DNA from 2 places in the Brochothrix campestris genome. Region 2 is predicted to be linked to the other one. Evidence: predicted binding sites of a transcription regulator. Region 2 holds the regulator's gene; the other holds the start of a gene.
The links. The regulator Rex, encoded in region 2, represses fermentation and respiration genes when NADH is low (regulators of the CRP and FNR family bind a similar motif). The targets are predictions, from matches to a motif close to TTGTGAAATATTTCACAA.
Positions count from the first base shown of each region.

Region 1: qoxA (cytochrome aa3 quinol oxidase subunit II) is a predicted target of Rex. The motif match lies at 2,573-2,590, and genes of this name have one in related genera.

Region 1 is NZ_CP175511.1:7,220-11,753, reverse strand. It holds gene qoxB (cytochrome aa3 quinol oxidase subunit I) at 1-1,444, opposite strand, end outside; gene qoxA (cytochrome aa3 quinol oxidase subunit II) at 1,496-2,506, opposite strand; gene gyrA (DNA gyrase subunit A) at 3,055-4,534, opposite strand, start outside.
Region 2 is NZ_CP175511.1:719,062-723,595, reverse strand. It holds gene def (peptide deformylase) at 1-499, shown strand, start outside; gene ACJYYY_RS03690 (TraX family protein) at 526-1,161, shown strand; gene ACJYYY_RS03685 (hypothetical protein) at 1,178-2,374, shown strand; gene ACJYYY_RS03680 (redox-sensing transcriptional repressor Rex) at 2,392-3,030, opposite strand; gene ACJYYY_RS03675 (ABC-F family ATP-binding cassette domain-containing protein) at 3,205-4,534, shown strand, end outside.

The DNA of each region.
Region 1 (4,534 bases), 710 kb from region 2:
TACGACGAGGCATACCATCTAAGCCTAAGAAGTATTGTGGGAAGAAGCAGACGTTGAAACCAATCATGAAGAACCAGAAGAACCATTTACCAATACGTTCGTTTAACTTATGTCCGAACATTAATGGGTACCAGTAGATGAAACCTGCAAAACAGGCAAATACAGTTGCCGCAATTAATACGTAGTGGAAATGTGAAACAAGGAAGTATGTGTTGTGGTATTGGTAATCGGCAGCTGCCATTGCAAGCATAACGCCGGTTACACCACCGATTACAAAGTTAGGGATAAAGGCAATTGCCCAAATCATTGGTGTTGTAAACGTGATACGTCCTTTGTACATTGTAAAGAGCCAGTTAAATATTTTAACCCCGGTTGGGATTGAAATTAACATTGTTGTTATCGAGAAAGCAGAGTTAACAGCTGTACCGTTACCCATTGTGAAGAAATGGTGAACCCATACTAAGAAACTCAAGAATGAAATGACGACGATTGAGCCGACCATTGCGTTGTAACCGAACAAGCGTTTACGCGAGAAGGTTGCAATAATTTCTGAGAAAATACCGAAAGCTGGAATCGCAACGATATATACTTCAGGATGACCCCAAACCCAGAAAAGGTTGGCCCACATCATTGGCATCCCACCATCAGCAAGCGTAAAGAATGCAGTACCGAATAAACGGTCAAATGTTAATAATGCTAACGCAATTGTTAAAACTGGGAACGCAAGAATAATAATTAAACTTGTAATTAATGTTGTCCAACTAAACATTGGCATATTCATTAACTTCATGCCTTTCGTACGCATACGCATAATCGTAACGATGAAGTTAATACCGGTCATCAATGTACCGACACCCGATAATTGAATACCTAATAGATAGAAGTTAACACCGTAACCGGCGTTGAACGGCGTTGTTGCCAGTGTGGCATAGTTTGTCCAACCAGCATCTGGTGAACCCCCAACAACGAATGAAATATTGAATAACATCGCACCTAAGAAGAAAGCCCAGAAGCTCAAGTTATTAAGTACTGGGAACGCTACATCGCGTGCCCCGATTTGTAACGGCATTACTACGTTCATTAAACCTAATAAGAACGGCATTGCCATGAAGATGATCATAATAACACCATGAGTAGAAAAGACCTCATTATAATGTTGAGCATCTAAAAATTTCATGCCTGGTAAAGCTAATTGTGTTCGGATCATTAAAGCATCGACCCCGCCACGGAATAACATAATGATTGCAGCAATCATGTACATTACACCGATACGTTTGTGATCGACTGATGAAAGCCATTCACTAAATAACCATTTCCATTTTTTGAAGTACGTTAAGCCAGCAACAATCGCGATTGAAGCAAGACCAATGGAAACTTGTGCGCCTAGTATTAGTGGATCACCAGTAATGATGTACTCACTTAATACAGATAAAATATCCGCCATGTGTTTTGAACCTCCTCTAAATTTATGAAAAAGAGCGATGAATTACGTCGCTTAATGTGCCGTTTTTGCAGTTGTTGGACCGTGTTTCATTTCGCCATCTTCTGTGTAACGTGCATTTGTAACCGTTGTTTCACGTGCAGGTAATAATGGTTTATCTGAAAGTTCTTGTTTTTCATTTGGATTATGTGGATTTAACGGTACATAGTTGTAACGTTTCCAAGCATAGAAAACGTATTCCGGATCGGTCACATGATTAGCAAACCCTAAGTGAGTGCCACTAAACGTTTGTTGTTCTTCATGACCAGGAATTAACATTTTATCGTATGCATCCTGTGTTAATTTATCTTTTGTTTGTGCCGTTTTAACCCAAGCATTGAAATCTGCTTCAGATTGCGCGTTGACATCAAATTTTTGACCTTCAAAGCCACGACCATTGTAGTTCGAGTTACGACCTTGGTATGTACCCTCGTGATCAGCTTGTAAGAATAAGTTCATGACCATACCAGTCATTGCATATTTTTGACCACCTAATTGCGGTACCCAGAAAGATGTCATTGTATCCGCTGCTACTAATTTGAACTCGATTGGACGGTCAACTGGAATGTTAACATAGTTAACTGTTTCGATGTCGCTGTCTTCATAACTAAAGAACCATTTCCAGTCAGCAGATGTTGCTGTAATTACAAGTGGCTCCTTATCCTTAGAAACAGCTGGCGCTTCTTCTAATGAATAGATTGCTTTAACTGTAGGAATAGTTAAGGCCACAACAATTAGAATTGGAATAACTGTCCAAATGACTTCTAATTTGATACTCCCGTGCATATTCGGTTCATAATTGTCTAGATTTTTACGTTCGCGATACTTAACAAGCATTACAGCAAGTAACACCATCACGACTAAGACGATGACAACCATAAAGATGATTGAATACATGATTAGTCCGCTTTGCGTTTTTGCAACTGGTCCTTTTGGATCCAATACTGCAATATTACTACAACCGCTTACTAATGCTGCAATACTTAAAATACCTGTTAACAAGAGCAATTTAAATCGCTTTGCCAATAGAATCCCCCCACTTTCTCATATTTTAGATAGCGACATGAACGTCCTATCTGTATAATTGCTTTGTTCTAAAATAATTAACAATTTGTTCGCATTTTAGACAAAAGACTACCAACACTAATATAACCCTAATAGGCTCTTTTTTCAATCAATTTTTAACAGTTACCTTCAGTAATAAGCTTGTTCTGTTACATACAAGCGATAAGCCTTTCACTAAACAAGCCCTTTTTTCGACCGACACATTTTAGACAATAATTAGACATATTTAAAAGACAAAGAAAAGAGGAGACGCTTGTCTCCTCTAAGAGTGAAGATAATAATGTCTCAGATTATCGGAGTCGAGTACGCTATGTACAACACTCACCTCAAATATTCACATTGTCAATAGAACAACGTTTCTATTCAGTTTACTCATTTCGTAGCCAACGAAAGTCGTATTAAACGTCGTTTCACTTTGAAAATAATGCAACTGACTTTGACTACGGGACGATAAAAGCTAAAGAAAAATGTAGTTGTAGCTGTTTACTTCTAACCGGCTGATTTCACTTTTATTCCGCTACTTCTTCAGTTGCAACGTCAACTTCTTCCAGTTCTTTTTCGGTTGGCGCAATGGTTGCGACCTTATCTTTTTCATCGAGACGGATTAAACGCACACCCATCGTTGAACGACTTGTTTCTGAAATCGCGTCAACAGACATTCGGATTAAGACACCTTCAACCGTCATAATCATCAAGTCTTCTTCACCATTGACCGTAATCATGTTAGTAAGCGGGCCATTTTTCGCCGTAATACTCACGGTTTTGACACCTTTACCGCCACGACCTTGAACAGAATATTGTTCAATCGGTGTTTGCTTACCATAACCATTCTCAGTCACAATTAAAACCTTATCTGCTGGTTTTACAACTTCCATTCCAACAACATAGTCGGCTTCGTTTAGACGAATACCACGCACACCTGCTGCTGTACGACCCATGATGCGGACATCTTCCTCTTGGAAGTGAATACTTTGTCCTAAATGCGTTGCCATGATGACATGATTTGTTCCGTTGGTAATTTGCACACGGATTAATTCATCATTTTCACGTAAATCGATTGCTCGTAAACCACTCGTTCTAATGTTAGTGAATTGCGAAAGCTGTGTCCGTTTTACAACACCGTTACGGGTTGCAAAGAAAAGGAAATGATCTTGCGGCACATCTTTAATCGAAATCATGGCATTGATTTCTTCATCTTTTTCAATACCAAGTAAGTTAACAACCGGTAATCCTTTAGCTGTTCGACTAAATTCAGGAATCTCATAGCCTTTAGCACGGTATACCTTACCTGTATTCGTAAAGAAGAGAATCGTATCATGGGTTGACGTTGCTAACAGTTGTTCAACAAAGTCCCCTTCATGAATCGCCATTCCTTGCACACCACGACCACCGCGGTTTTGCGCACGATAGGTTGAGGCAGGTAAACGTTTAATATAATTGTTTTTTGTAATCGTAATAACGATATCTTCTTGCTCGATTAAATCTTCATCTTCTACCGATAAAATATCACCGACTGTGATTTCAGTACGACGCGTATCGTTAAAGCGTTCTTTAATCTCAAGTAATTCTTCACGAATGACCTGCAAGAGATTTTCTTTATCCGCTAACACCGCTTTTAATTCTTGCATTAATGCGACTAACGCTTGGTATTCTTCTTCGATTTTATCACGTTCTAAGCCAGTTAAACGACGCAGACGCATATCTAAAATCGCCTGTGCTTGTTTTTCACTCAATTTGAACTGCGTCATCAACCCATCTTTAGCTACTGCATCCGATGTTGATGAACGAATCAATTTAATAATTGCATCAATGTTATCTAACGCAATCCGTAATCCTTCTAAAATATGGGCACGTGCTTCGGCACGACGAAGATCAAATTCAACCCGACGACGAACAATGACTTCTTGATGTTTTAAGTAATGATAGAGCATTTCTTTTAAGTTTAAGACCTTTGGTTGGTTGTTGACTAACGCCAACATATTAATCCCG
Region 2 (4,534 bases):
AGCCGCTGAAGTTACTTTACCACTATCAAAAGAAGATATTGCAATTGGTAACGACATGCTAACATTCTTAAAAAATAGTCAAGACGAAGAAATCGCTGAAAAATACGAATTGCGTGCTGGTATCGGTATCGCTGCCCCACAATTAGCGATTGAAAAACGTATTATTGCAATGTATCTCTTAGATGACCGCGAACGTTTGATTAGTCATGTGCTTTACAACCCAAAAATAGTCAGTCATTCTGTTGAAGATGCTTGCCTTGCTGGTGGCGAAGGCTGTTTATCGGTTGACCGTGACGTTGAAGGCTATGTCGTACGTCACATGCGTGTGACTGTGCAAGCCTTTGATATCAACTCAAAACCGATTAAATTGCGTTTCAAAGGTTACCCTGCTATGTGTGTCCAACATGAAATCGATCATATTAACGGCGTCATGTTTTATGATCATATCAATGAAAAAGAACCGTTTAAATTAAACGGCGAAGTGACAATTATTGATTAATTCACTGAGCCAGGAATGAGGGCCCCTTGCCAAAACGATTGGATGGTTTCACCTTAAAGATGATTGCACTCCTATCGATGACCTGCGATCACCTCGGCGTCTTTTTCTTTTTAGGACCTGAATGGCGCATCATTGGTCGACTCGCTTTTCCGTTATTCGCCTTTCTCTTGGTCGAAGGCTTTTATCATACGCGTAACCGTCAAAAATACTTTCTTACAATTGCTGGGGCTGGCCTCTTAATGCAACTGCCTCTCTATTTAATGGGAGAACACACTTTTAATATTTTTCTAACGTTAGCATTAGGACTAATCGCCTTACAGTTGCTATCCTATCGAAATCATTTAAGTGTCGCTTTGTTGCTATTCGTCGCTTGGTTTTTACCCTTTGATTACGGCATGTATGGCCTACTACTCATCCTTGGTTTTTATCTCTTTAAAGTGAAACCTTCGCTGCTAATTGGTTATACCATCATCGTCACAGGCCTCAGCTTAACGATTGACCATCTGAGTGTATTACAACTGTATTCCTTATTTGCCCTGCCGTTACTCTTAATGTATAACGGACAACGAGGTAAAAATTGGAAGTGGTTTTTTTACCTCTATTATCCCTTACACATCATTGTTATTAACGCACTTGCGCTAATACTTTTTTCAAACCAATAGAAATGAGAGGTTCACTATGATGTTTCAACCTTCAGAACTTGAACAGATCAAACAAATTATGACTGGGAAATTTGGCATTGAACGTGAAAATTTACGCGTCACACCAAACGGTGAGCTCGCCTTAACACCTCATCCAAATGCATTGGGTGATAAACGTACCAATCCTGAGGTCACCACTGATTTTTCAGAAAGCCAACTTGAAATCATTTCACCTGTTGTTGATTCCATCGAACAACTTTTACCTGAATTGGCCCGTATTTCAACCACTGTCAAACAGGCATTATCGCAGGAATTTTTATGGATGCAAAGCGTGCCTCCAACCGCATTGCCAGCTGAAGAGACGATTCCGCTTGCACAATTCGGTACACGTGCTGATGCCGCTTATGAAAAAACACTCTATCGTGAGTATCTTTCGACCAAATACGGACGATACAAACAACTCTATTCGGGGATTCATTTTAACTTTTCATACGACGACAGCCAGTTGCGTTCATTGTTTCCACAAACAACAATCAATGATTTTTACATCCGACTGATGGCACAAACTTTAAAATACCGCTTCTTTCTTAACTTTGTTGTGGCAGCAAGTCCTGCAACTATTAATAAGGTGACCTATCGATCAGCTCGCCTCGGTGAAGAAGGCTATCATAATTTGACAATGATTCCGTTGGATTACACATCCACCGCCAATTATCTCGCTTCTTTGAAAGCCGTGATTGCTAGCGGAATCATCGAAGGCTCACGTGAGCTTTATGAATTGGTGCGGGCTAAGGGGACGTCAATGGATTCATTCAAGGCTGAGTATGCTGTGATTAATCGCATTGAACTGCGCATGCCTGATTTAAACCCGCTCTATCCAGAAGGAATCAATCCGAGCGACCTCTATGTCATGCACCTTTACATTAGGTGGTGTAGTTCACTCGTCGATCAAAGTTACGACGTTGCTGAACAACGCACAGCAGCAGAACTTGCCAATTCCGCTGCTTTATTCGAACTAAGTCAACCGCTTGAACATAAAATCAAGTCGATTTTCGATGCCTTGTTTGTTTACTTAGAATGGGCCAATCTACCCGCCGTTTATCACGCTAGTTTACTCGAGGCCTACCAACGTTTCTTATATCCAAACAAACGCTATGCCGAACAGTTAGTAGCCGCTTATGCCAAAAGCTCATTTGATGAAGTTAATTTAAATATCGCCAAACAACAGGCATAAAAAAGAAGCATAGGCCCTTAATCAGCCTGTGCTTCTTTATTTTCATGGAGACGATCTTCAAACGCAAATAACGTCTGTAACTCTGAGACGACATCGAATGATCTCATAACAATCGATGAAGGAATCTGTGGTGTCATCACGCTGAGATTTAAAATTGTCGTCACGGCTGTCGTACCTACCTGCTTTTCAATCGTATGCCATTCTTGTTCGCTACAATCTAAGACGAGTGTGCTAATGTTTTTTTCCAACATCACTTCCGTAAAATCCGTGATTGAGTATATCGGTACACCTTCATGAATTGTACCAACTGCGTGCTCTGTCTCAGTAAAAGCGCAACTAATTGTCATGTTTTTCTCGGTCAAACTGCGGTGATTAAAAAAACGACGACCACGTTGACTGACACCAATTACTGCGATTAAATGACTCCGATTTGTCATAAACAAATTATTTAGCACAATCACTAATGACTGTACGTGATAACCATATCCTTGCTTTCCGAGAGAGCCGATATGAGATAAATCTCTTCTTAATGTCGCAGCCTCAATTTTTAAATCGTGACTCATTTCAGTTGACGATATACGTTCTACCTCATTATCAGCCAACATTTTAACGTACTGATGATAGATCGACAAGCGCTTAGCTGTTGCTTTTGGCATGTTTGGATATTTATGAAACACGTCATCACTTCCTTTTCTTACCATTCACTACATCTATTGTAGCTTTTTTAATCAAATATAGCTAGTTACGGATAATTTCAATCATTCCTTCTCGATACATTCCTTTTTGGTCGGATATCGGTTAAAATTAAGAGGTGAAGGATGTGACGACAGATGATTTTACTCCAAGTAAATCAATTAACGAAACGATTTGGCGCCGAAGCCATACTCGAAAATATTCAATTAGAAATCAAAACCAATGACCGAATTGCTCTCGTCGGTAAAAACGGGGCTGGTAAATCAACTTTATTAAAAATAATTGCTAATCAGCTCTCTTATGATGAGGGACAAATAAGCAAACCAAAAGACGTAACGATTGGCTATCTCGCTCAAAATACTGGCCTCGAATCGACTCGTACGATTTGGGATGAGATGCTCAGTGTCTTTGAACCGTTAAAAGTAATGGAACAACGCATTCGTACCTTAGAAGAACAACTCGCTCAACCCAATGTTTATGAAAATGAGGAACGCTATCAACAAGTATCTGCCCAATATGATCATCTCCAACATGAGTTCAAAGAAAAAGGCGGCTATCAATACGAATCGGATATCCGTTCGATTCTACACGGTTTCCGTTTTTATGAAGAACGCTACCAACAAGTCATTACAAGTTTATCGGGTGGCCAAAAAACACGGTTAGCCCTTGCTAAATTACTATTATCCAACAATGATATTTTAATTTTAGATGAACCTACTAACCATCTCGATATTGAAACATTAACTTGGTTAGAAAACTATTTGGCGAACTACCGAGGCGCGCTCTTAATTGTTTCTCATGACCGCTATTTTCTCGACCGCGTTGTCAATCAAGTGTATAGCATTAGCCGTACCCATTCGAAACACTATGTTGGTAACTATTCACATTATTTGACCCAATATGCCGCTGATCTCGAAAAAGAATGGAAACAATTTGATAAACAACAGGGGCAAATTGCCAAACTGGAAGATTTCGTGCAACGTAATATTGTACGTGCCTCAACGACAAAACGCGCCCAAGCACGACGAAAACAACTTGAAAAAATTGACCGCATCGATAAACCACTTGGCGATGAAAAGGCCGCTCATTTTAGTTTTAAGATCAATAAACCGAGTGGTAAAGATGCCCTTTTAACAACCGATTTAGGCATTGGCTACGATGCTCCGTTAGCTCAGCATTTAAACATCGATATTAAGCGAACGGACGCGATTGCCCTCGTTGGACCAAATGGTGTTGGTAAATCAACCTTGCTCAAAACGTTAATCAAACAACTGCCCGCCTTGAGTGGTACTTTTACTTTCGGTGCAAACACTGAAATCGGCTATTATGATCAGGAGTTATCCAACTTAAATAGTCGCCAAACGGTCTTAGAAGAACTTTGGTCTGCCTATCCTAGTCTCGATGAAAAAATCATCCGAACGTTATTAGGTTCATTCTTGTTTACAGGCGATGACGTAAAAAAAGCAG